4 regions of the Paraneptunicella aestuarii genome follow, and region 3 is predicted to be linked to each of the others. Evidence: predicted binding sites of a transcription regulator. Region 3 holds the regulator's gene; each other region holds the start of a gene.
What was found. Region 3 encodes sigma-54, which starts transcription at its own class of promoters, with help from an activator protein. Its sites were predicted from a motif close to GTTGGCACGNNNNTNGNNT; they were not measured.
Positions count from the first base shown of each region.

Region 1: flgB (flagellar basal body rod protein FlgB) is a predicted target of sigma-54. The motif match lies at 1,943-1,961, and genes of this name have one in related genera.
Region 2: fliE (flagellar hook-basal body complex protein FliE) is a predicted target of sigma-54. The motif match lies at 2,426-2,444, and genes of this name have one in related genera.
Region 4: KIH87_RS15880 (flagellar hook-length control protein FliK) is a predicted target of sigma-54. The motif match lies at 3,064-3,082, and genes of this name have one in related genera.

Region 1 is NZ_CP074570.1:898,808-904,961, reverse strand. Features, by position in the region: gene KIH87_RS03700 (FlgD immunoglobulin-like domain containing protein) at 1-807, opposite strand, end outside; gene flgC (flagellar basal body rod protein FlgC) at 817-1,239, opposite strand; gene flgB (flagellar basal body rod protein FlgB) at 1,413-1,817, opposite strand; gene KIH87_RS03685 (CheR family methyltransferase) at 2,108-2,938, opposite strand; gene KIH87_RS03680 (chemotaxis protein CheV) at 3,089-4,012, opposite strand; gene flgA (flagellar basal body P-ring formation chaperone FlgA) at 4,173-4,883, shown strand; gene flgM (flagellar biosynthesis anti-sigma factor FlgM) at 5,054-5,389, shown strand; gene KIH87_RS03665 (flagella synthesis protein FlgN) at 5,413-5,829, shown strand.
Region 2 is NZ_CP074570.1:4,110,991-4,117,144, forward strand. Features, by position in the region: gene fliG (flagellar motor switch protein FliG) at 1-309, opposite strand, end outside; gene fliF (flagellar basal-body MS-ring/collar protein FliF) at 312-2,015, opposite strand; gene fliE (flagellar hook-basal body complex protein FliE) at 2,031-2,357, opposite strand; gene KIH87_RS15915 (sigma-54-dependent transcriptional regulator) at 2,570-3,919, opposite strand; gene KIH87_RS15920 (sensor histidine kinase) at 3,924-5,195, opposite strand; gene KIH87_RS15925 (sigma-54 dependent transcriptional regulator) at 5,396-6,154, opposite strand, start outside.
Region 3 is NZ_CP074570.1:4,497,603-4,503,756, reverse strand. Features, by position in the region: gene KIH87_RS17545 (KpsF/GutQ family sugar-phosphate isomerase) at 1-903, shown strand, start outside; gene lptC (LPS export ABC transporter periplasmic protein LptC) at 962-1,531, shown strand; gene lptA (lipopolysaccharide transport periplasmic protein LptA) at 1,548-2,063, shown strand; gene lptB (LPS export ABC transporter ATP-binding protein) at 2,063-2,788, shown strand; gene KIH87_RS17525 (RNA polymerase factor sigma-54) at 2,855-4,339, shown strand; gene hpf (ribosome hibernation promoting factor) at 4,367-4,654, shown strand; gene ptsN (PTS IIA-like nitrogen regulatory protein PtsN) at 4,681-5,124, shown strand; gene rapZ (RNase adapter RapZ) at 5,121-5,966, shown strand; gene KIH87_RS17505 (HPr family phosphocarrier protein) at 6,004-6,154, shown strand, end outside.
Region 4 is NZ_CP074570.1:4,104,302-4,110,455, reverse strand. Features, by position in the region: gene fliG (flagellar motor switch protein FliG) at 1-209, shown strand, start outside; gene fliH (flagellar assembly protein FliH) at 237-1,028, shown strand; gene fliI (flagellar protein export ATPase FliI) at 1,101-2,432, shown strand; gene fliJ (flagellar export protein FliJ) at 2,436-2,879, shown strand; gene KIH87_RS15880 (flagellar hook-length control protein FliK) at 3,109-4,956, shown strand; gene fliL (flagellar basal body-associated protein FliL) at 5,207-5,728, shown strand; gene fliM (flagellar motor switch protein FliM) at 5,748-6,154, shown strand, end outside.

The DNA of each region.
Region 1 (6,154 bases), 1.3 Mb from region 3:
GCCAAATTGCAATGCTTCGTCCTGACCATTCACTGTTCCCTGTATTTTTATTTTGTAATCGCCAGGGGGAACGAGATATCCATTGTTATCTGTACCATCCCAGCCAAAATCGATACTGCCAGCATATTGGTTGCCGACATCAATATTGCGGATAACCTGCCCGGCCTGATCTTCAATGATAATTTGCACATCTTTCATATCATCAGCGGCAACCGCAGATCCTGTTACCTGAGCTTCCATCACCACATCCAGTGACTGGTTTTGCCCACCCACAGTGCCATTGGCTTCAATGATATATTTTCCGCGAGGCAAGAAGTTGCCGTAGTCGTCAGTACCATCCCAACCAAATGAGATATTACCCGCGCTCTGTGAACCGCCTTCAATCGTTCTGACCACCTGACCATATTCATCAGTTATTTGAATCTGCAGGTTTTCTACATCTGTTTCAGCAACGATCGCTCCATACACATTGCCTTCTTTCCAAGTTGTACCTGAATCGGCATTAACCAGAACTTCCTGGCCAATCAAGCTACTTGCCTGAAGAGCCTGATTCGAGTTCATGGACTGAGCAAAAGCATCAAATTTATCATTCAGCCTGGATAAGCTGTCTGCCATTGTGAAACTCGTCATCTGGGCAACCATTTGATCATTGTCTACCGGTTTGGTGGGATCCTGATTCGACAATTGCTCAGTTAACATGGCGAAGAAGTCTTCCTGCGATAGTTGTGAATTACTATTATCAGCAACCGGAACAGCATCTTCAGAGGGCCAGTATAGCCCTGTATCTAAACCACTTATGCTAGACATTATTTACCCCTAACGACCTTGACCGAGCATCAGAACACGACTAAAAATTCGCTTGGTTGTATCGGCAACCTGAACATTGGTTTCATAGCTTTTTGACGCTGACATCATGTCTGCCATTTCCTCAACGATGTTAACGTTAGGCTTGTAGATGTAGCCATTTTCATCAGCCATTGGGTGACCCGGTGAATACTCAACCTGCAAAGGCTTCTGACTTTCAACCACACCCAACACCTCAACACCAGTCCCTCTCGTTTGATCCTGATTGGCTTGATCCAATGCAGCAGCAAAAACCGGGTGACGCGCCTTGTATGTTTGATCGTAACTACTGCTGACACTATTCGCGTTTGCCACATTACTGGCTGTTGTATTCAAGCGAACATTTTCTGCATGCATTCCTGTAGCAGCGATATTCATTACATTAAACAGGCTCATGATTAGTGCCCTCCACCTACATTATTTGCCTAAGGCAAAGTCAAAAAACTCTTCGATACCCACCATCATTGGCAGTACCAGCTCGGCAATGATTGCCGCTTATGATGCTTTTTTATTGGAGAAAGCAAACTCCGTACCAATACAAAAAATACCGTTCAAAAAGACTTACTCGCTTATGACTGACCGCCAGTGAGAGCCTTCTTAAAACCTTTAAATTTGCCATCAAGAAACTGCAAGCTGGCTTGGTAACGCAGGCCGTTGTCCAAAAACATATTTCTTTCTTTTTGAACTTCTACGTTATTGCCATCACCTGTATCAGGTTGATTCGTTTCTCTAAACTGAATTTCGCGAGGAAGCGCACTGCTGCTAGCAGACAAGTGTTTTTCGTTTGTTCTGGTCAGGTTGTGCTGCTGCCCATAAGTTGCACTCCTCATTGCTTCCTGAAAATTAATATCTCGCGCTTTGTATCCGGGAGTATTGGCATTAGCGAGGTTTCCAGCAATAACCTCCATGCGGTCATTACGCACGTTAACAGCCCGTTGATGAAAAGCAGTCAGCCTATCTAAACTAATCGCCATTGCTTTACTCCCCTTTGAAATATCTAAAACGAAATTTTTGAAACCGCAGTATGTTTAAAACTAAAGCGTCAAAAATTTATTCAGTTAATGCCAGAATCTGGCTTTGTTGTGACTTTGTCGGATCAAAGCAAACTTGATGCCAAGAATGGGATAGCAAAACAAAAAAAAGGATAGTATTTATATTGAAAGCCTTATAAATAAAGGCTTAAAAGAGAAATGAACTAACAACAAAAACGCTAAATTGGCGCTTTAAAAAAGGAGAGTGATACTCTCCTTTTCAATACACAAAACTACTTCTTGGAGTAATACAATCCAGGCGGGCAACGTATTAAATTGAAGTCGTTTGACAACCCAGACATAGATTCAGAAGCGCCAAGAAATAAAGCCCCTTCGTGGTTTAGTGTCGAGGCGATACGAGACAATATTGTTGATTTCATTTCTGATGAAAAATAAATCAACACATTACGGCAAAACACGATATCAAAACGCCCAAGGGATGAAATAGGATCCAGCAAATTCAACGAACGAAAACTCACCATACGCTTGAGTTCGCTTTTCACCGCCAACACCCCGTCACCCACCGAGTCAAAAAACTGACGCTTACGTTCTTCTGATAAGCCACGAGACAATGACAGGCTATCATAGGCACCTTCTTTACATCTATTCAGCATCTCAGATGAAATATCGGTTCCCAAAATTTGTACTCCGCCAGGAAAGGCACTTGGATAACGACGCTGAAATTCCAACACTGTCATTGCCAGAGAATAGGGTTCCTGTCCGGAAGAACAAGCGGCGCTCCAAATTTTCAGAGGCTGTTTGCGATCCTTAAACTTTGGAAAGATTTCTTCGGCTAAGAGCTGAAAAGGGTAACTATCACGAAACCATAGGGTTTCGTTCGTGGTCATCGCATCAACCACTTCATCAACCAATCCTTTGCATTTTTCATTGACCACTTCATCAACGACATCAGAAAGGTTGATATAACCATGCTTACGCATTAATGGTGAAAGACGACTGCGCACCAAATACTGCTTGTTTTCTCCAAGCACAATACCACAGCGTCGCTCCAGAAAATCTCTAAAGCGCACATAATCGCCATCACAAATCTGTTTATCTGGCACTACGTAAGATTCCTATAAAAAGCTTAATGCCAACAGCGAAGAACACACCGCTTTCAACAAATAGACAGGGTAAGCACCCGGACAGGTGCTTACAAACTTACAACTCATATGAGCGAAAACGAATTCCTAACAGCCTAAAGCATAGACGTATTAGCTAGCATCCATCCACTTTTGAACTGATGCAGCCAATTCATCGGGGTGAAATTTAGCAATAAAGTCGTCTGCACCGACCTTTTGAACCATTGCCTGATTGAAGACGCCACTCAACGACGTATGCAATATTACATGAAGTTTAGCTAACTCAGGCGTACTTTTAATTTCAGCGGTTAAGGTGTAACCATCCATCTCTGGCATTTCAATATCTGAAACCAAAACAGCAACTTTATCTGTTATATCTCCAGTTTCAGATGCGATCTCTTTTAATCTGACCAACGCTTCCCTTCCATCTTTAGCCATCTCAATATCCATACCCAAGCTAGACAATGCCTTTTTAACCTGGCTACGGGCAACAGATGAATCGTCTGCAATAAAGATGATCTTACCGCGAGGGTTTTCTACATGGATATTTTCAGCAAACTTTTGACTCACTTCAGCGTTAGCTGGAGAGATTTCATTCAGAATTTTTTCAACATCCAGAATTTCGATAAGTTCTTTATCAACTTCTGTCACTGCCGTTAGATAACTAGCCTTCCCCGTACCTTCCGGTGGAGGCATTATGGATTCCCAGTTGATATTAATGATACGTTCAACCGATGAAACCAAAAATCCTTGAACCGTTCTGTTGTATTCAGCAATAACAATAAATGCGTTACTAATATCCTGTATCGCTCTTCCCCCTGTTGCCAGGCTCATATCGATAACAGAAATGGTTTGTCCACGAATATGCGCAACACCACGAATCAATGAATTTGATTTGGGAATGCTGGTTAACTGTGGACACTGCAATACTTCTCGCACCTTGAATACATTGATTCCATAGCGCTGTTTGCCTTGTAGCTTGAATAGCAATAATTCAAGTCGGTTTTGGCCTACCAATTGGGTGCGTTGATTTACTGAGTCTAATATTCCAGCCATAAATTCCTCGATTCGAGTCAAACAGGCGCAAAACTTGCAAACAAAACTTTAATAGCCTTTGTTGGTGAATAAAGTTTTGCATACTGCCTGAATATTGACGTTATCAATATTTCGTAAGTTGCCTTATACAAAAGCATAGCCAACTTGAAGACAAACGAACATGAAAAATATACCTGAGATGATGAAAATATTAAAATATTCCTTACTCGGTCTTGCGTTAGCGGTTCAAGGTCACAGTGTTGCACAAGAAAATCCTTCGCATCAACTTGTTGTTGAGGCTGCAGAATCCTTTGTTCGCAACAATATTCCCCAAACGGATGACTCAATTATTACCGTTGAAGCTAATAGCATCGATCCCAGGTTAAATATTCCAGTGTGTCCATTACCATTAGAGGTTTCTAATAGCTCAGGCACACTCATGCAAAGCAATGTCACTGTAAAAGTAAGTTGTCCAAGTAACAATTGGTTCATTTATACAGTAGTTAATGTTAACGAAGTTCAACCTGTGGTAGTTCCTAATACCGCATTATCTCCAGGAAGTGTGTTAACAGCCGATGATTTAGATGTTGTACAGGTTGATAAGAAGCGCTTGCGGGGAAGTACCTACACTAGTGTAGAATCCTTGATTGGCGCGCGCTTGAAACGACGCAGTCGGCCAAATCAACCGATCACTCCAAACATGCTGTGCTTTGTTTGCAAAGGGGACTCTATTGTTATTATGGCGGAAGTATCAGGTATGAAAATAAAAACTTCCGGAATAGCTGAACAAGATGGCAATATTGGTGATACAATCCTCGTTAAGAACCGCCGCTCCAAGAAGGTTATTGACGCGAAAGTAGTCAGCGTTAATCAGGTACAGGTGCATATCTAGTGAAGTCTGCTAGAATGCTGGTTAGCAGTAATGTAAAAGCAAATGTACAAGGGCTTGCGGCATTCCGGGGCAATCTATTGCCGACACCTTTAAATATTGTAAAAACCCTAAAGTTAATTAGAGTTATGCCGATACAAAGGCTGAGGTAATCAAAGTAGTGGAAAATAGTTATGGCTATCAATAATGTAGGCAACACAAATCACAAGCCTCAGTTGGAGAGTCAGAAACTCAATCAACAGCAGCAGGCTCAAAATCAGGCAGCAAGTGCCCAAAAAGCACAAGCTAATGCCGTTGCAGCACCTAGACAAGATTCTGTGTCATTGACTCAGTCTGCCCAGCAGATGACTCAGGTACAGAAGAAAGGCACTGACGCACCAGTGAATCAGGAAAAAGTGGATAAGCTGAAAAAGGCTATCCAAAGCGGGGAATACCGCATTAATCCTGAAGCACTTGCACAGAAAATTGCGAAACTGGAAGCCGACATGTTCGGGCTGTCTAAGAACTAATAACGTTAAGAGCAGTATCCTGAATGTCATTAACTGAAGTCATCACACAACAAATAGCTTTGCTTTCAAAGCTAAAAATGTTGCTTGATAGTGAGCTTCAATTAATCAGCACTCGTGATGCTGAGGCGCTATTGAATTTGGTTGAACAAAAACAAAAAGTGTTAAACGAAATTCAAGAGCAGGATCAACGTATTTCAGAATTGTATGATCCGAACAAACCTCAGTCAGATGAAGTGTCGGCTCTTTTTGAGCAAGCCAAGTCTTTGCTGGAAGATTGTAAATACAGCACAGAAGTGAATTCTAAAGCCGTTGAACAAGGCCAGCTTCGACTAGAGCACCTGCGTAAAGTGCTTATTGAAGCGCGTAATCGTGAGTCAATGACCTACGATAAAAGCGGTCGCGCTCAAGGTGGTACCGCGCTAAAAGGCATTAAAGCCTAGTTTATCTTTCCTTTTTCATCTCCCTTTTCATTTTCTTCTCTACATCTAATATAGAATACTTCCTAGCTATCCAGTTCATACGAACCAATCGCCTAATACGAATCAAGAGATTAATACGAATTAGCCCTGTCTTGCTTAAATAAGCTGATTTGATCTCTTCTCCCATTTTGATTCTTCTACAAATTTAATCATGGCTCTTTGATACCATAAGAAGGAGAAGACCATCATATTTGTTTAGATAAAAAAAGCCCCACCGTACAATGTACTGGTGGGGAACGCTGAAGGAAGGTTTTAACGAAAACCAAATACCAAAATCGGACTAATC
Region 2 (6,154 bases), 390 kb from region 3:
CAAGGCTGCGGTTAACGCTTTTTTCACGAAGTCCTGACTGTGGAAACCGATAGTGCTGTAGTTCTGGATCTCTTCGATAAAGTGCTTATGTACCGCTGTTATTTTTGGTTGGGTCATTTCATCCATGGTCGCCATGGCTTGACCTAACTTTTGTACTTGCTTTGGTTCCAGATGTTTCAAGATCTGTGCGGCATCTTCTTCTGACAAACTGAGCAGAAGAATCGCAGCCTTTTCGACCCCCTCCAGCTTACTGACATCGTAAGTTGGAGCACCGTCTAAAGTTTCTATTTTTGCGATTTTAGTAGCCATTGTTATTCATCCATCATCATCCAGCCACGAACTACCTGTGCAGACAGTTCAGGCTCGTTAGCAACCAAGGCGCGTACTACTTTTAATACGTCTTCGTCTTTATGCAGGTCTGGCAACATTAGAGAACCATCTGGGGAGAAGCCAACCTGACCTTCGTCAAACTCTTGAGATAGCATACTAATGGTCTCGTCACCCAGATCCAAGCCTTCATCCATGCTGTATTCATCAGCTTCTGTTGTATCTTCAGGGTACAGCAAGCGTTTCAACATTGGTTTCACGATAGCCAGCATCAATACAATGATAACCAAACCACCGACAGCCCACTTAACTGCGCGCATAAACCATGCTTGCTCCCAGATTTCCTGCTTAATCATGTCAGAGTCATCCACTCGACTGAATGGAATGCTGACCACTTCAAGAGAATCGCCACGAGTGACGTCAAAACCAATGCCACCTTGCAACAAGCGACGCAAATTCAACAATTCTTCCTGTGAGCGCGGCTGCGCAGTAGGATTGCCTTCAGCATCAGTTGTTGACAGGTAATCAACCGCAACGGAAACACTCAAGCGACGGATTACGCCAGTCTGTTGTTTAGTATGACTGATAGTCGTGTCTAATTCATAATTACGAGTCGCTTCTTTGCGTGAACTGCCCGGAGTAGAACGTGTAGAGTTTGAACCCGTTGCCTGTTGAGGAATAGTAGAGTCCAGCGGCGGCTGATTGGTCAACGCACCAGGGATACCAGCAACAACGCTACCTACCGTGTTATTTTCCATGGTCATTTCACTACGAACGGCTGGTAAATCAGGGTTATAACGCTTCTGGGTTTGCTCAACAGAAGTGAAATCCATGGTCACATCAACTTGAGCCGTGTAATTCTCCATGCCCAAAACAGGAATAAGAATAGAGTCGATCTTTTCCAGATATTCTTTTTCACGTTGCTTTTCAATTTCATATTCTTTACGTGAACGAGCAGAAAGAGAATCTTGTGAACCTGAATTCAACAGGCGTCCATTATTGTCTGTAACAGTAACGCGGCTTGGTTCCAAACCTTGTACGGCAGAAGCCACAATATCCACAACCGCATCCACTTCTTCACCGGATAAGATAGAACCGCGGCGCATGGTAATAACAACCGTTGCACTGCCCTGCTTTTCACGACGTGCGAACACGTTCTCTTTAGGTAATGCAAGTAGAACTTTAGCGCGAGAAACGGAAGACATTTCTTCAATGGTGCGCGAGATTTGCTGTTCTCTGGCGTGCTTCAAACGCTCCTTTTCAACGCGTTGGCTTACACCGAAGCCCATATCCTGCATGATGATTTCATCACCCGCTTTAGGATCCTGATTGATACCTTGACGAGTTAAACCCAAGCGGATATCACGGAATTGATCTTCAGTAACATAAATAGTGTTACCTTCGAGGCGGTAAGGAATTTCGTTTTGATCCAGATAATCCAGGGTTTCAATCAATTCTTCCGTTGGCATTTTCGCCAAAGGACGGTAGTCAGGTTCCTGTGCCCAAATCACAATGAAGATTGCAATAGCGACACAAATTACCAAGGCAATAACCAGCACGATTTGACGTAGCATATCGACACTGCCCAAGGCCTCCATAAACCCGGATTTTTGCTCTGTATTTAGATCTGAGTCCAATGAATCGACACCAGATGTTACAGCTAATTCGGTTCCAGTTGCTTCAGCCACAGTTCACCCCTTCCGTTACACCGGCATGTTCATGATTTGTTTATAGGCTTCCATCACTTTATTACGCACCTGAACGGTTGCTTCAAAAGCGATGCCGGATTTTTCTTTTGCCACCATGACGTCTGCCAGGCTTAAGCTCTTGTCACCCATCTCGAAAGCCATCTGCTGATTACGTGAATCTATTTGCATACTGTTCACGTTATTTACAGCATCGGCCAACATATCAGAAAAGTTTTTGCTGGCAGGGTTTACTTGAATAGATGGTGCTTCAGGCAAGCCAATTTGGGCTTGAGCAGCCATGGTTTGCATTTCACTGAATAAAGCTTGTGCTTTAATGTCCATCGTTATCCCCTCCTCAGGGTGACTAATAATTGACACAACATCAATTTGTTGACTAGTTACCTAGAACAAAGCAATTGGCGTGCCAAATTAAAATTAGTTAAATATCAGTATGTTAACTGACACTTTTCAGAGTGGAATAATTGACGATGTCTTTTTACAGGCGAAAGCCAGTGCAGTAATGCACTGGACATTTAACCTATTTGGAAGGAAATCTATGCAGGAAACTCAATCCCCATTTCTCGCATTTTTGCCAGTTTGTACCTGAGTGTTCTCGGGCTAATGCCTAGCTTCTCAGCCACTTTTTTACGACTACCATGACAAGAAGCTAATGTATCCAAAATAATTTGATGCTCTTGCTGACGTAGCTCGTTACCCAACACACTGGCGGTTTGAGTTTCTTCAATATCATCCTGAATATCTGCTGGCGCTTCCGTCATAATAGAATCGATCATTAAATCGGTTGCTTCAATTTGATGCCCATTGCACAGAATCAAAGAACGCTGGATGACATTTTCCAATTCTCGAACATTACCCGGCCATTGATATTGAGCCAGTTTATTGCGTGCTGATGCAGACAATACCGGAATAGCAACGCCTTGTTGCTTGGCGTGGCGCTCTATCATGTGCTTCGCCAAAGGCACAATATCGTCAGGACGCTGTGCCAAAGGTAGCCAGGTAAGCGGGAACACATTCAAGCGATAATATAAATCTTCGCGGAATTTCCCTTCTTGCACAGCCTGACGCAAATCACGGTTACTGGTCGCGATAACGCGTAGATCAAGGGCAATGGTTTTACGACTCCCTAGTCGTTCGACTTCACGTTCCTGCAACACACGCAGTAGCTTCGCCTGCAAAGCCAGATCCATTTCAGTTATTTCATCTAATAAAATCGTTCCGCCCTGAGCCTGTTCAAATTTTCCAGGGCAAGCTTGTAAAGCTCCTGTGAAAGCGCCTTTTTCATAACCAAATAAAGTGGCTTCCAGCATATTCTCGGGAATAGCAGCACAGTTAATCGCCACAAAAGCTTCGTCGTGACGGTTTGACTGGTCATGAATATAGCGAGCCAAGACCTCTTTACCTGAACCACTTGGCCCTAACACCATGACGGTTGCATCGGATTTCGCCACTTTAGACGCCAACTCTAATAGCTGCTTACTGGATTTATCACCCACAACGGGCGCATACGCTTCCATTTTTCTCGCCGGTGCATAACGCCCAACAATGTTGAGCAATACTTCTGGCGAGAATGGTTTTGCCAGATAATCGGTCGCGCCTTCCCGCATAGCGAAAACGGCGTCATCGATAGTGGCATAAGCCGTCATTAATAGAATGGGTAAGTTCGGAAACTTGGTTTTAATGCTCTGCAGCAGGTTTAATCCTGTGATGCCGCCAAGCTGAATGTCGCTAACAACGATATCAATATGAGAATCCTGCAATCTTGCCAGAGCCATCTCTGCGCTGTCGCAGGCTAACACATCATATCCCCCAAGGATTAAGGTATCGGTCAAGGCTTCTCGTAAACCTGGATCGTCTTCAACTAACATGACATTTGCTTTTAACATGATCTTAGCTCCTCATCGCTAGAGCAGGAGAACTCTGTGAATTTTTGTGAATAGGTATATTGTCTTCGAGTGACTCTTCGCATACCCGGTGAATAGGTAGGTGCATTCCAATACAAGCCCCACCCGCATTCTGATTGCGCACGGAAACATGGCCTTTGTGCGCCTGAGCCACTGATTTAACCACAGCCAACCCCAATCCGGTTCCCTGAGAACGCGTGGTGAAGAAAGGCTCAAAAATATGCGCCATTTTGTCTTCGTCGATGCCAGTACCGGAATCAACGATAAATACATCAACATCGCTCGGGTTATCTGGATTACGCTGCGCAATAAAGCGAATCGGTTCGCCTTCGGGAGAATGTTGCAGGCTGTTATGAATCAGGTTTTGCAGCGCACTTGCCAACGCGGTCTTATTACCAAGAATGATCAAATCTGGCTCAGGAACATCCATCACCAAACTGCATCCTTTAGTCATTAGCATGGCTTCCGAACCAGCATAAACTTCGTTCATCAACGACTGTAACGACACTTCACTGACAACCTGCTCTTCTCCACTTTTGGCGAAAAGCAGCATGTCGTTAATTTGGCTTTCTAAATCTTTCAAACGTGACTGTAGTTTTTTACAAAACTGCTCTCTGGCGTCAAATCCAATGGTCGGATTCAATAGATTGGCTGCATACAATGTTGCTGCCGATAACGGCGTTCTAAGTTGATGTGCCAATGACGCAACCATCTTGCCTAAAGAAGACAGGCGTTGCATATGGCTAACGCGTTGTTGCAGCAATCGGGTTTCGGTTAAGTCAGTTAACAAAATCAGCTGGCCGGGTTCTTCTTCCAGAGGCGAGATAGATAGTTTGACTCGGCGTCCATCATGCAATGAGATCTCATGACCATCATCTTTTCTTGGACGAAATGAACGAGCAATAATGGTACGCCACAACTCACCTTCAAGTGGTTCTCCCAACATATCTTCCGCAACAGCGTTTGCTTGCCGAACGATACCTTGACCGTCAACCAACACCACACCAGCGGGCATAACATCCAGAATATGTTTCATACAACGCGGGGAGCTAAAAGGTGCTGAGCTATTTTTTGCATCTTTACGGCTTCGACGTCCCTTGGCGATCAATGGCATAGACACAGATTCAGATGAAATCTGTTGATCACTACCAGCAATCGGTATTCCGGAGTGCTGTAGATGTTCTTGTCGATCTACATGTCGATGTTCAGATGTTTGCAGACTATTGGACTGCATATTGACCTGCACGTTAACCTGCATAGCCACCTCGCGTCAAATTAATAACAGTGAGTGCAAAGCAGATACCGTGCCAATATTAATTATTGTTTTATTTCAATGCATTAGAGTATTTTTAAAGTGCGAATTACAGCGCCAGTTTTTTGGCAAGGCGCTCTTATTATCAATATGAGCGCCTTGTTTTGATTCATGAAGCATGAGGTTCAATAAGCTAAAAATATCGCCTACTTGGAGATATTGTATTTACGCATTTTTTCCACCAGCGTTGTTCTTCTCATGCCCAAGAACTCTGCTGTACGAGCAACAACCCAATCATGTTGATCCAATGCTTTGGTGATCATGTCGATTTCCAGATTCGACAAATAATCTTTCAGATTCATCCCTTCTTCCGGCAATGTTATGGAACCCGGTTCAGGTATGCTGAGAGCCATCCCTTCAGAACCAGAAGACTCTACATTAAATTGTTCTTCTACATCAGAACTATCGTCGCTGTCATCATCAAAATCACCGAACAGCGAGTTTAACGCTTCCCTTTCCAATAATTCATCAGGGTATTCGGGTTGATATTCAGCAAATTCAACATGCTGATATTTGGGTGGTAAATCTTGCACATTAACAACCTGATTCGGGCACAGAATAACCATACGTTCAACCAGATTGGACAATTCACGTACATTACCTGCCCACTTGTGCTCCATCAAAGAATTGAGGGCTTCTTCGGTAAACTTCACAGATTTACCTTCTCGCACTTCAAATCGAGAGATGATCTCTTGCAGCAATAAGGGAATATCCTCTTTGCGTTCACGCAACGAAGGATTTTCGATAGGAAACACATTCAAGCGATAATACAGGTCTTCTCGAAAATCGCCGGACGAAATCATGGATTCCAGATTTCTATGTGTCGCCGCAATAATACGAACATCGCATTCAATTGGCTTAGTACCACCGACACGCTCATAAGTACGTTCCTGAAGTACCCTCAG
Region 3 (6,154 bases):
CTTAAGCAATATATCTCTACAGATTTTAGCCAAGCGTGTGAAATGATGTTGGGATGTGTTGGCAAGGTTGTTGTTACTGGTATGGGTAAGTCGGGCCACATAGCTAATAAGATTGCTGCGACACTTGCCAGTACGGGAACGCCTGCATTTTATATGCATCCCGGAGAGGCTGGCCATGGCGATTTGGGCATGCTCAGCAAGCAGGATGTGTTGCTGGCCATTTCCAATTCCGGTGAAACGGATGAAGTGCTCGCTTTATTACCCGTAGTGAAGCGCATGGGGATCCGTATTATTGCCATGTCTGGGAACCCTGCCTCACGCTTGGCGGAATATTCAGATGTTCACCTTTGTATCAAGGTAGAAAAAGAAGCCTGCTCCCTTGGTTTGGCGCCCACATCCAGTACAACCGCGACTTTGGTTATGGGAGATGCGTTAGCCATCGCATTGCTGGATGCCAGAGGGTTTTCTTCCGATGATTTTGCGTTGTCTCACCCGCAGGGTGCTTTGGGACGCAAGTTGTTATTGAAATTGGCTGATGTCATGCACTCCGGTGATCAGGTTCCGATTGTGGATAGCAAAGAAACCATAAGCTCAGCTTTATTGGAAATTTCCAATAAAGGTTTGGGCATGGCTGCTGTTGTGAACGATGCCGGTCAATTTGAAGGTATTTTTACGGATGGTGATTTGCGACGCGTTATTGATGCTAAAGTTGATATCCATCATACGCCGATTGCTGATGTCATGACTAAAAGCGCGGTAACGGTCACCGCAGATATGCTGGCAGCTGAAGCGCTTAACATCATGGAAACCCGCAGTATCAATGGACTTGTGGTGTTAGATAACAATCGCATCCCTGTTGGCGCACTGAATATGCTTGATTTGTTAAAAGCCGGAGTCGCTTGATGCTTTGTGAATTCATAGTCTTTAACTCAGAGACACCACTTGTTGGTAGAGGGTGGCTATGAATCGCTTAACCGTCAGTATTCTTTTCCTGTTTCTATTGATTTTGCTATTAAATCTCCCCATGTGGATGGAAACAGACAAAGAACAGCAGACCGAAGAGGATGAGCTTGGTTGGCAAGCTAACTACCAGGCAAATGAAATGCTCAGTACCCTGTATAACAAGCAGGGGATGGTGTCACATAAGGTTTTCGCGACCAAAATGGAACATTTTGAAGAGCTTGGGTTCACAGTGTTTGAGCGTCCTCGATACACTATTTTTACTGAGCGAACAGAGTCGCCTTGGCAGGTGAATGCTCTGGAAGGTACTTTATACGAAGATAATCGTATTCAGCTGGAAAACAATGTACTGATTAAAACCTTGAATGACGAAGGTTTTGTGCAGCAGATTGAAACCAGTTTTATAGAAATAAATTTAACTGACAAGACCATGACATCCAATGAACCAGTGATCATTACCGGTCAGGATTATGTTATTCATAGCAATGGATTTGTCGCTAACTTATTAACCAGAAAGTTTGAGTTAATTGATCATGTTCAAACCGTATTTAACCCTAAAGCGGTTAACTAATATGTCATGTAAGCGAATGGCTAAAATGGCATTGGTATGTGCCGTAGCGGTCGGTTGCATTAGTTTGGTGCAAGCCGACAGTCAGGATTTTAAACTGCCGATTACGGTTGATTCAAAATCCCAGTTTGTCGATGGTAAAAGCAAGACATCTATCTTTAAAGAAGACGTTCATATCTCTCAGGGCTCATTGAAAATTGACGCTGAGGAAGTGGAAGTGAATGCTTCTCAAGGTGAAGGCAAAGAAGTTTTTATTGCTCGTGGTAATCCTGCTATTTACAGCCAAACCATGGACGATGGTTCTGACATTCGCGCCGTTGCCAATGAGATCCGATATCAAGTATCAAACCGCACGTTAACCTTAACAGGCGATGCAGAGCTACATCAAAACAGCAGCATGGTAAAAGGTAACTCCATCACTTTTAATCTCGATAAGCAGCAGCTATCAGCCGAAGGCCAAAACGGTGAAGAAGGTCGAGTTGTTACGGTTTTCCGTCCAGAAGCCGCGAAGAAAAAGGGAGAAGACAAAAAATAATGTCTACCTTATGCGCCACGCATCTCGCCAAGTCATATAAATCCAGACAAGTTGTTCGGGACGTTTCTATTGAAGTCAGTGCTGGGCAGATCGTTGGCTTACTGGGTCCTAACGGGGCGGGTAAAACGACCACTTTTTACATGATTGTAGGCTTGGTTCCATTAGACCAAGGGCAGATATTCATTGATCAGCAAGACCTGACACTACAACCTATGCATATTCGTGCGCGCCATGGTATTGGTTATTTGCCGCAAGAAGCCTCGATTTTTCGAAAATTGACCGTATATCAGAATTTAATGGCGATATTGCAAACGCGCAAAGAATTGAGTGATGAGCAACGTGAACAAGAAGCCGATGACTTGTTGGATGAGTTCAATATTGGACACATTCGTAACAATTTAGGTATGAGTCTGTCGGGCGGCGAGCGTCGTCGGGTTGAAATTGCCCGAGCTCTGGCTGCGAATCCTCGATTTATATTATTGGATGAGCCTTTCGCTGGAGTTGACCCGATTTCGGTAAATGATATAAAGAAGATTATTCAACATTTAAAAGAGCGTGGCATTGGTGTTTTAATCACCGACCACAATGTAAGAGAAACGCTGGATGTTTGTGAACATGCTTACATTGTGAGCCATGGTCAAGTTATCGCCGAAGGAAACGCAGAATTGATTTTAAACAATCAACAGGTCAGAGATGTATACCTGGGCGAACAATTCACGTTATAGTTAAACAATTGGAAGAAGCGGATAACAAAGCCTCGCAACGACCGAAAATATAAGCACCCAATATAGATGAAACCATCATTACAGCTTAAGTTCAGTCAACAATTAACGATGACGCCACAATTGCAGCAGGCAATTCGATTGCTGCAATTGTCTACGCTTGATTTACGTCAGGAGATACAGGAAGCGTTAGATGCTAATCCTTTGTTGGAAATTGAAGAGCATGACCACAATAGCTCTGACAACGAAAATGATTTCGACAGCCAGTTAGAAAAATTAAATGGTGATGATTATCCTGATACATCATCAGATTCAATGGATACCTCTGATGTACTGGAAAGTGCATCAATGCCTGACGAGTTGCCAGTAGACAGCACTTGGGACGAATATTACAGTGCGTCTTCAGCTCCCGCACCTTCTCCTATTTCCAGCGGCAGTGACGATGATTATGTCTATCAGGGAGAAACGGTCGATTCCATTCAGGATCATCTGCTGTGGCAAATGCGCTTAACCCCTTTCTCTGAAACTGACGAAGCTATTGCCATTGCTATTATTGATGCGGTTGATGATTCCGGATATTTAAAGATTTCCAGCGAAGAAATACTTCAGGGTTTAGACTTGGAAGATGTAGAGCTGGAAGAAGTGGAATGTGTTCGTAAACGTATTCAATGGTTCGATCCTGTTGGATGTGCGTCTCATACACCACAAGAATGCTTATTGGTTCAGCTATCACAATTTAAAGATGACACGCCTTGGCTGAAAGAAGCGCGTGACATTCTGAAAAATTTTTCAGACCTGTTAATGAGCAAAGACTTCCGCACATTAATGCGTAAGGCTAAGCTGAAAGAAGAGCAACTTCGTGAAGTGCTGCGGTTATTACAGACGTTAAATCCGCATCCCGGCAGTGAAATTAATCCCCAACAGCCGGATTACATTATTCCTGATGTATCGGTAAGTAAGAAAAACGGACGTTGGATGGTAGAATTAAACCCTGATAGCGTGCCAAAGCTGAATATTAATCAGCAATATGCTGCGATGAGTAAAAGTGCCAAAAGCAGCAATGATAGCCAGTTTATTCGCAATCATGTGCAAGAAGCGCGCTGGTTTATCAAAAGTATTGAAAGTCGCAATGAAACCTTGTTGAAAGTAGCCAATTGTATCGTTCAACAGCAACAAGGATTTTTTGAACATGGGCCTGAAATGATGAAGCCTATGGTGTTAAATGATGTGGCTGAAATGGTAGATATGCATGAGTCAACAATTTCCCGGGTTACGACCCAGAAATATATGCATACTCCCAGAGGTATCTTTGAGTTGAAGTATTTTTTTAGTAGCCATGTTGCTACTGAGAATGGCGGAGAATGCTCTTCAACCGCTATTCGTGCATTGATTAAAAAGCTGGTGGCTGCCGAGAATCAGGCTAAACCACTCAGCGATAGCAAGATTGCCGAATTGTTGGCCGACCAAGGTATTATGGTGGCTCGGCGAACAATCGCAAAATACCGGGAATCGCTCTCGATCCCTCCGTCTAACCAACGTAAGAGCTTGTTATAGGCTCGTTCCCAAAAAAGGAAGACGATCATGCAAATTAATCTAACTGGTCATCACGTAGAAATTACCGACGCATTACGCGACTATGTTGATAATAAATTTACTAAATTGGAGCGTCACTTCGATCATATTAATAATGTTCACGTGATCCTGAATGTAGAGAAGCTAAGTCAGAAAGCAGAAGCTAAACTACATATTGATGGCGGTGAAATCTTCGCGGCATCTGAACATGAAGATATGTATGCTGCTATTGATTCTTTGATTGATAAACTGGATCGCCAGGTTATTAAATACAAAGAGAAACTTAAAAAGCACTAATTAGAGCTTAAAGCAGTACCAGAAAAATGGATATTAAAGACATCCTTGCACCCAACGGCATTAAACGTGCCATTGGGTGCTCAAGTAAAAAGCGAATCCTTGAACTTTTGAGTCTGTTAGCCGCAGATGTGTCTGATGAAATAGACTCAGAGGAAGTTCTCACCAGTTTATTGAGTAGAGAACGCATGGGAAGTACGGGCATTGGGCATGGCATTGCACTTCCTCATGGACGTTTGCCCGGTTTGCTAAAACCTATCGCTTTAATTATTACCTGTCAGGATGGAATAGAGTTTGACGCTATCGACAATCAACCTGTTGATATTTTCTTTGCGATTCTGGTTCCAGAAAACGATACCACCGACCATCTCAAAATCCTCTCAGCGATTGCCAATAAACTCAACGATCGAGACATTGTTCGTAAGTTACGTAAAGCTGAGTCAGAACAAGCTTTGTATGAGGCTTTGGTATGAAACTGATTATCATCAGTGGTCACTCAGGTTCAGGAAAGACCATCGTGCTCAGAGCGTTGGAAGATCTGGGCTACTACTGTGTCGATAATATTCCGGTAAACTTGCTGCCAACCCTCACCCATACGGTTGAAAATGAGTATGAAGAAGTGGCGGTGAGCATTGATGTTAGAAACATTCCCAAAGATCCTGACGAACTGAACGAAATTCTTGATTACTTACCCACTAATTGGGAAGTGACCGTTGTCTTCCTTGATTCCAGTGACGATGTGCTATTGAAGCGCTTTAGTGAAACTCGTCGTCTGCATCCGCTTTCGAAACAAAAAATGTCTCTTACTGAGGCGATAAAAGCTGAGCGTAGAGTGCTTGCTCCAATCGCTGAGCGTGCTGATTTGTATATTGATACCGACAAGCTATCGGTTCATCAATTGGCAGAATTAGTGCGAGAGCGCATTTTGGGCAAGAAAAGCTCAAGATTAGTGTTGGTATTTGAATCTTTTGGCTTCAAGCACGGTATTCCTAAAGATGCCGATTATGTGTTTGATGCCCGTTTTTTACCCAACCCTCATTGGGAACCTGAACTTAAGCCATTAACCGGCCTTGACTCACCTGTTCAGGTGTTTCTTGGTTCTCAACCAATCGTTGCCAAATTTGTCTGGCAAATCCAAAGTTTAATTGCGACCTGGTTACCGCATTTGGAACGCAATAATCGCAGCTATGTTACTGTCGCCGTTGGTTGCACTGGTGGTCAACACCGTTCGGTATATGTCGTCGAAATGTTAGCTAATGTATTTAAAGCCTCTCATCCAGATGTACAAGTGAGACACCGCGAATTAAGCAGTTAATGCCAATCTACCCTGTAAGATTGAAGTGAGTGAGTGTATGAGACTGGAAAAGAATCTTGTTATTGTAAATAAACTGGGCTTACATGCTCGCGCTGCAACGCAGCTTGTTAAAGTCGCCCAACAGTTTAAAGCTGAAATCACCCTGATACAGGGAGACAAAACTGCTTCTGCCGCCAGTGTTTTGGGCC
Region 4 (6,154 bases), 390 kb from region 3:
AAGGTGCTGAGGACGAGCTTAAAGACAAGATCACTCGCAACATGTCGAAGCGTGCTGCGGAAATGTTGATGGATGATTTGGAAGCGCTTGGCCCTGTACGTGTCAGTGAAGTTGAAACTGCACAGAAAGAAATTCTATCCATTGCCAGACGTTTGGCTGACGCCGGTGAAATCATGCTTGGCGGCGGCGGTGGCGAAGAGTTCCTGTAAGCTGATTCCTTAAATTTGGGGTAAATAATGATAACCGCAAGAACCTTGGATGAACAATTGGCTGAAGAAGCCAAATCTTGGGAACTCCCTATTGTCGATAAAAAGCTATATAAGGGCACACATCAGACCAATGCCTTGAACCGTACAGAGGAATGGAAGTATGAACCCCCCGAGGAGGAAGTGGTTATTCTTCCTCCTACTGCCGAAGAAATTGAAGAAATTCGCCGTGCAGCCTATGAGGAAGGTTTTTCCCAGGGGCAGCAGGAAGGCATGGAAAAGGGGTATCAGGAAGGATTAGAAAAAGGTCAGCAGGAAGGTCATCAACAAGGTCTGGAAGCGGGTCATGCGGAAGGATTAGAACAAGGACAAAGCGAAATTGCTGAGCAAGTGGCTATTTGGCAACAGCTAATGACCACACTACACAATCCGATTGCATCAATGGAACGTGAACTGCAAAAAGAATTGGTGGCGCTTTCTGTAAGCTTGGCAAGATCTGTGGTTCGCCATGAAGTTAAAACCAATTCAGATATTATTTTTCAGGCATTAGCCGACGGTTTGAAAGTCCTTCCCATTCGAGAGAACGCCTACCAAATTCGTATGCATCCGGAAGATATTGAGTTAGTGAAAACACAGTTTTCAGATGAAGACATTGAGCGCCACAATTGGATATTCGTGGAAGCGCCTGAACTTTCGCGTGGTGGCTGCGACATTATGACCGACAACAATGCGGTTGATGTCACTGTTGAAAGACGTTGTCGTGACGTGTTGGACAGATTCTTGCAAGAGCAAGGATTATCGTCTGAGCAAGTGTCGGAATAATGGCATTGTCATAACGCGCTTGTCTCTGATCCGTTGAGTCTCAACCAAGAACAACCAATAGAAAAGTGCGCTATGGATTTCCTGAATAAAGTCAGAGAATTACAAACTCAAGTTCCGCAATCAGTGAGCGTTGCCTCGGGCAAACTTGTACGTGGAGTGGGCTTGACGCTCGAAGCGGTAGGCTGCCAACTGCCTGTTGGTAGTCAATGTCTGGTTCAAACTATTGACGGTGAAATTGAAGCTGAAGTGGTCGGTTTCGCTGAATCCATTACCTATCTCATGCCTACCGAAGCGGTAAAAGGTATTGTTCCTGGTTCTCGGGTAATGCCGCTAAGTCGTCAGGAAGGCATCCCTGTAGGTATGGAGTTGTTAGGCCGTGTTGTTGACGGTAACGGTCAACCTTTAGATGGCTTGGGCGCTATTAAAACAAACAAACGCGTTCCTCTTACCCGTCCTCCCATGAATCCCCTTATTCGTAAACCAATAAAGCAACCTCTGGATGTTGGTGTGCGCGCTATTAATTCCATGATCACGGTGGGTGTAGGCCAACGTATGGGCTTGTTTGCCGGTAGTGGTGTGGGTAAGAGCGTGCTACTTGGCATGATGACCCGAGGTACAACGGCGGATGTTGTAGTTGTGGGTCTGGTTGGCGAACGTGGTCGAGAGGTTAAGGAATTCATTCAGGATATCTTGGGCGAGGAAGAACGTCAGAAATCTGTCGTTGTCGCTGCACCCGCAGATACTTCTCCTTTAATGCGCTTAAAAGGTTGCGAAACGGCGGTGAGCATTGCCGAGTATTTTCGTGATCAAGGCATGAATGTACTGTTACTTATTGATTCGTTGACACGTTATGCCATGGCACAGCGTGAAATTGCACTGGCTGTCGGTGAGCCTCCAGCGACCAAGGGCTATCCGCCTTCGGTTTTTGCCCGTTTACCTGCATTGGTTGAACGTGCTGGAAATGGCGCTGAGAATCAGGGCTCGATTACCGCATTTTATACCGTGCTAACAGAAGGCGATGACCTTCAAGATCCTATTGCTGATTCTGCCAGGGCGATTCTGGACGGGCATATTGTTTTAGCGCGTTCATTGGCTGATTCAGGCCATTTTCCTGCCATTGATGTAGAAGCATCAATTAGCCGTGTTATGCCAATGGTGGTGAGTGATCAGCATATGGATACTGCCAGAGCATTAAAGCAGGTGTATTCCACGTATCAGCAAAATAGAGACTTAATCAGTATTGGAGCTTATTCCAAGGGAACGGATCCTCGAATTGACCTGGCTATAAAGGCCGAACCAATCATTAATAAATTCCTGCAACAAAAAATGAAAGAGATTATTCCTTACGATGAAAGTTTGCAGGAAATGGTTAAGTTGACTCAGGCAATGCGCCAGGGAGGCTAGGTTATGGCAAAAGCTCAACTTGTTATGCTGGCTCAATGGGAGCAGGAAAAAGAAGACAAAGCGGCGATGGATTACCAAAAGGCAATGCTGTTTGTGAATCAAAACCGCACCAAGTTGCAAGGACTGGAAAATTATCGCTTGGAGTATTTTCGTCAAATCCAGAAAAAAGGCAGGGAAACAGGACTGGAAGCCAGGTCTTTTAATCAGCATCAAGGTTTTATTAGCAAATTGGATCGCGCCTGTGAGCAACAAAGACAGGTTATTCACAACGCGGTACTGGCTGCTGAGCAACGGAAAAGTCTGTGGTTAAAGCAACAACAAAAGCGTAAAGCGATAGAAATGTTGCTGGATAAAAAGAAACAGATTGCGATGGCGAAAGAAGCTCGGATTGAACAGGCAATGATGGATGAGATTGCACTACAGAAATTTATACGTAAGGCCCGATAAGCGACGTTAGAAGACAACAATAATGAAGTTATTTGTTGCTATTGTTCAAAATTGGAACAGTTTTTGCTGAGCTTTTGTATTGAAGCTGTAATTAGGCAATAACCATTGCCTGTTAGGCTGAAATCATCCGGTTTTATTGCCGGAATGATGAAGGCTAAAGTTAAAAATATAATAATATTAATGAGTTAGCTCGTTAATCGAATTAGGAATTAAATGAGGATTGCGACCAATGATGCAACAACTTGCCGCTAAAAAGACAGACATTGCCTCAAATGTTCAAATAGGTATTGCTTCTGGGAGCTCCGAACAACCATCATATTCCGGGAAAGGCCAAGACTTTGCTTCTATGTTGGAGCGTAGTCATGCAGCAGAGAAGACAACGCCTCCCCCTGCCTACAAGAATAGTAATAGCACCAAAAGCGTTCAGGGTTCTGAAAAGGCTTCCAATTCGGTAGAAAATACGGCAGCTACTCAACAGTCAGCCAAACAGACAGAGCAATCTGAAGCCGTTGCCCAGCAAAAGAATGCTAATGATCCTGGTGATTCGGTTGCTAAGAAAGAAGCGACAACCGATGAGCAAGCATCAACATCACAAGATCAACAAGATTCAGTAAAAGCGGAAGGTGAGTCTGCCCAGAATGACTCTGCTGAAGGACAACAGGATAATGCGCAGCAATCTGCTGAGCCTGACGAAGCGCAAAGCGAATTGGTACAAGAAGCAGCAACGCATTTTGATTGGTTGGCTATGCTCGACAAGTTACACGGTCAGGGATCCGACAAAGCGGAGTTGGAAAGTGATGGTGTTAAGGCTGATGTGGCTGTTGAAACCGATATGCAGGGTGAGCTGGATAAATTATTGAATGGTCAATTTGATGCAGTTCAAAGCGATGCGCTGAAAGAAGGTGTTTCTGATATTGAATTGATTACTGACATGCCCACAGATGAACAAAGTATCAGCAATGAGTCATTGCAAGAGATTCTGGCAATGATTGATTCACTGTCACAGAAAGACGACGTATCTGAAGAAGAGTTGCTGCAGCTGGATGCTATGATCGATCAGTTTTTGACACAAAATCCTGAGTTGCAGGATTCACCATTGAAAGAATTAACTGGCAAGGACTGGTTACAGATAGATTCCAAATTTTTGACACATTTGATGAGCAATGTGGCAGGTGAGCAGACAGTACAAGCGGACGCTGAAATTAAAACCGATGATCCTCTGCTAGATAAATTAGTCAATGCAGATCCGACACAGTTGCAAAAAGCCGCAGAGCATATTGCAAATCAGGTACTGCCTAAGGAATCAGTATCTGCTGAGGTGAAAGAAACCTTTGTCGATAAGCTTAAGGCGGGGGTTGAAGAGTTGAAGTCTCAAGCACAGCAAGGGCAGCAATCAGGCAATGATTTAGGGCAAGTGGTGAAAGATGCTGTGGCGGCCGCGACAGGGGATAACTCATCAGCAGCGATGGATCAGGCGAAATTACAGCAAGTCCTTGCTAGCACTAACAGCACGATGGATATGGCTGCTCAGTTAGTCGATCAGAAAGCAGGAAATGCGGAAATGGCTAAGTCGGTTTCGGCTGCTAATGCCAAAGAGGCGAATGTGGCTCAGTTGGAAAGTGCTCGTCAACAGGCCGCTAATCAGATGGATAGAACGGTTAACATTCATAAACCTGATGCTCCCCAGAACCTGGCTGACAAAGTGCAGTTGATGGTTAATCAGAAGAATATGACAGCCGATATTCGCTTGGATCCACCGGATTTAGGCACCATGAAGATCAAGGTAAATATGTCGGGTGAAGCTGCAACGGTTAACTTTGTGGTTCAGACTCAACAAGCCCGAGAAGCGTTGGAGCATGCTGCACCAAGATTAAAAGAGTTATTGGACGAGCAGGGTATTCAATTGGGACAGTCTTCTGTTGAGCAAGAATCTAAACAGCAGGATGCTGAAAATGCAAATGGACAGTTTGCTGGTGGCTCAGGCGGCTCAGGCAATGAAGTGGAAGAAGAGTTTGTTGAACAACAAACCGTGCGGATGGTTAATGGCTCGGTAAATGGCATTGATTATTTTGCCTGATGAAATGAGCGTCAAATTTGTGAACTGTTGCTTTGTTTCAGATGAAAAGTAACAAGATTGATTGAGGAACGCCTACAATTCATAATGAAAAGGGATAATTATGAAGAGTGGAATTATTGCTTGGCGAGGTTAGTCTAAACAGCAATAATGCTACACCCGAGACAAGAATTTGTGGGCTGTTGCTTAAGTTTTAGCTGGTTTTTGATGCCCATACAGTTGTTGAGTTAAGTTAATAGCTAGCGAGATAAGCATGGCAGATGAAGAATTAGAAATGGAAGACGGTGGTGGCAAGAAGAACAAGATGATGTTGATCATCATTATTGTTGCTGTTCTTGTTGTTGCTGGTGGTGGTGCATTTTTCTTTTTAGGTGGTAGTGAACCTGTACCTGAGGCAATGCCTCAAAATGCTGGGCAAGGTGGGGCTGTCCCAGGTGCTCAGGGGGCGAATGTTGGCACTGCGCTTTATGTTGCAATGCCACGACCATTTATCTTTAACGTGCCCGGCGCAGGTAGAGATAGGTTGGTACAGATTAAAGTACAATTGATGGTTAGAGGTTCGGATAACGAAGAACTGGCCAAAATGCATATTCCAATGATCGAGGGTACATTGCTGCGAGTGTTTAGCACTTCCAGTGCTGATGACCTGGTAACTGAAGTTGGTAAAGTGGCAATGCGTGATCAGTCTTTGCGTGAAGTGCAAAAGGCGATGCAGGAAATTGCCAGTAAAGATGTCGTTGAGAATGTACTGTTTACTGGTTTTGTTATGCAGTAACAGAGAATAGAGGCGCAACGTGAGCGATTTACTTTCACAAGACGAAATTGATGCCCTGCTCCATGGGGTCGATGAGGTCGATGAAGAGGATATCGACGAGTCGGAGTCGAGTTCTTCGGCACTGGAATATGATTTCTCTTCTCAAGACCGTATCGTGCGTGGGCGAATGCCTACCCTGGAGATGGTCAACGAACGTTTTGCTCGTCATATGCGGGTGAGTCTGTTCAATATGATGCGCCGTTCTGCTGAGGTGTCGATTAACGGCATCCAGATGATTAAATTCGGTGAATACATTCATACGCTTTTTGTTCCAACCAGTTTAAACATGGTGAGATTCAGACCTCTCAAAGGTACAGGACTAATCACCATGGAGGCGCGTTTGGTGTTTATTCTGGTGGATAACTTCTTTGGTGGTGATGGACGTTA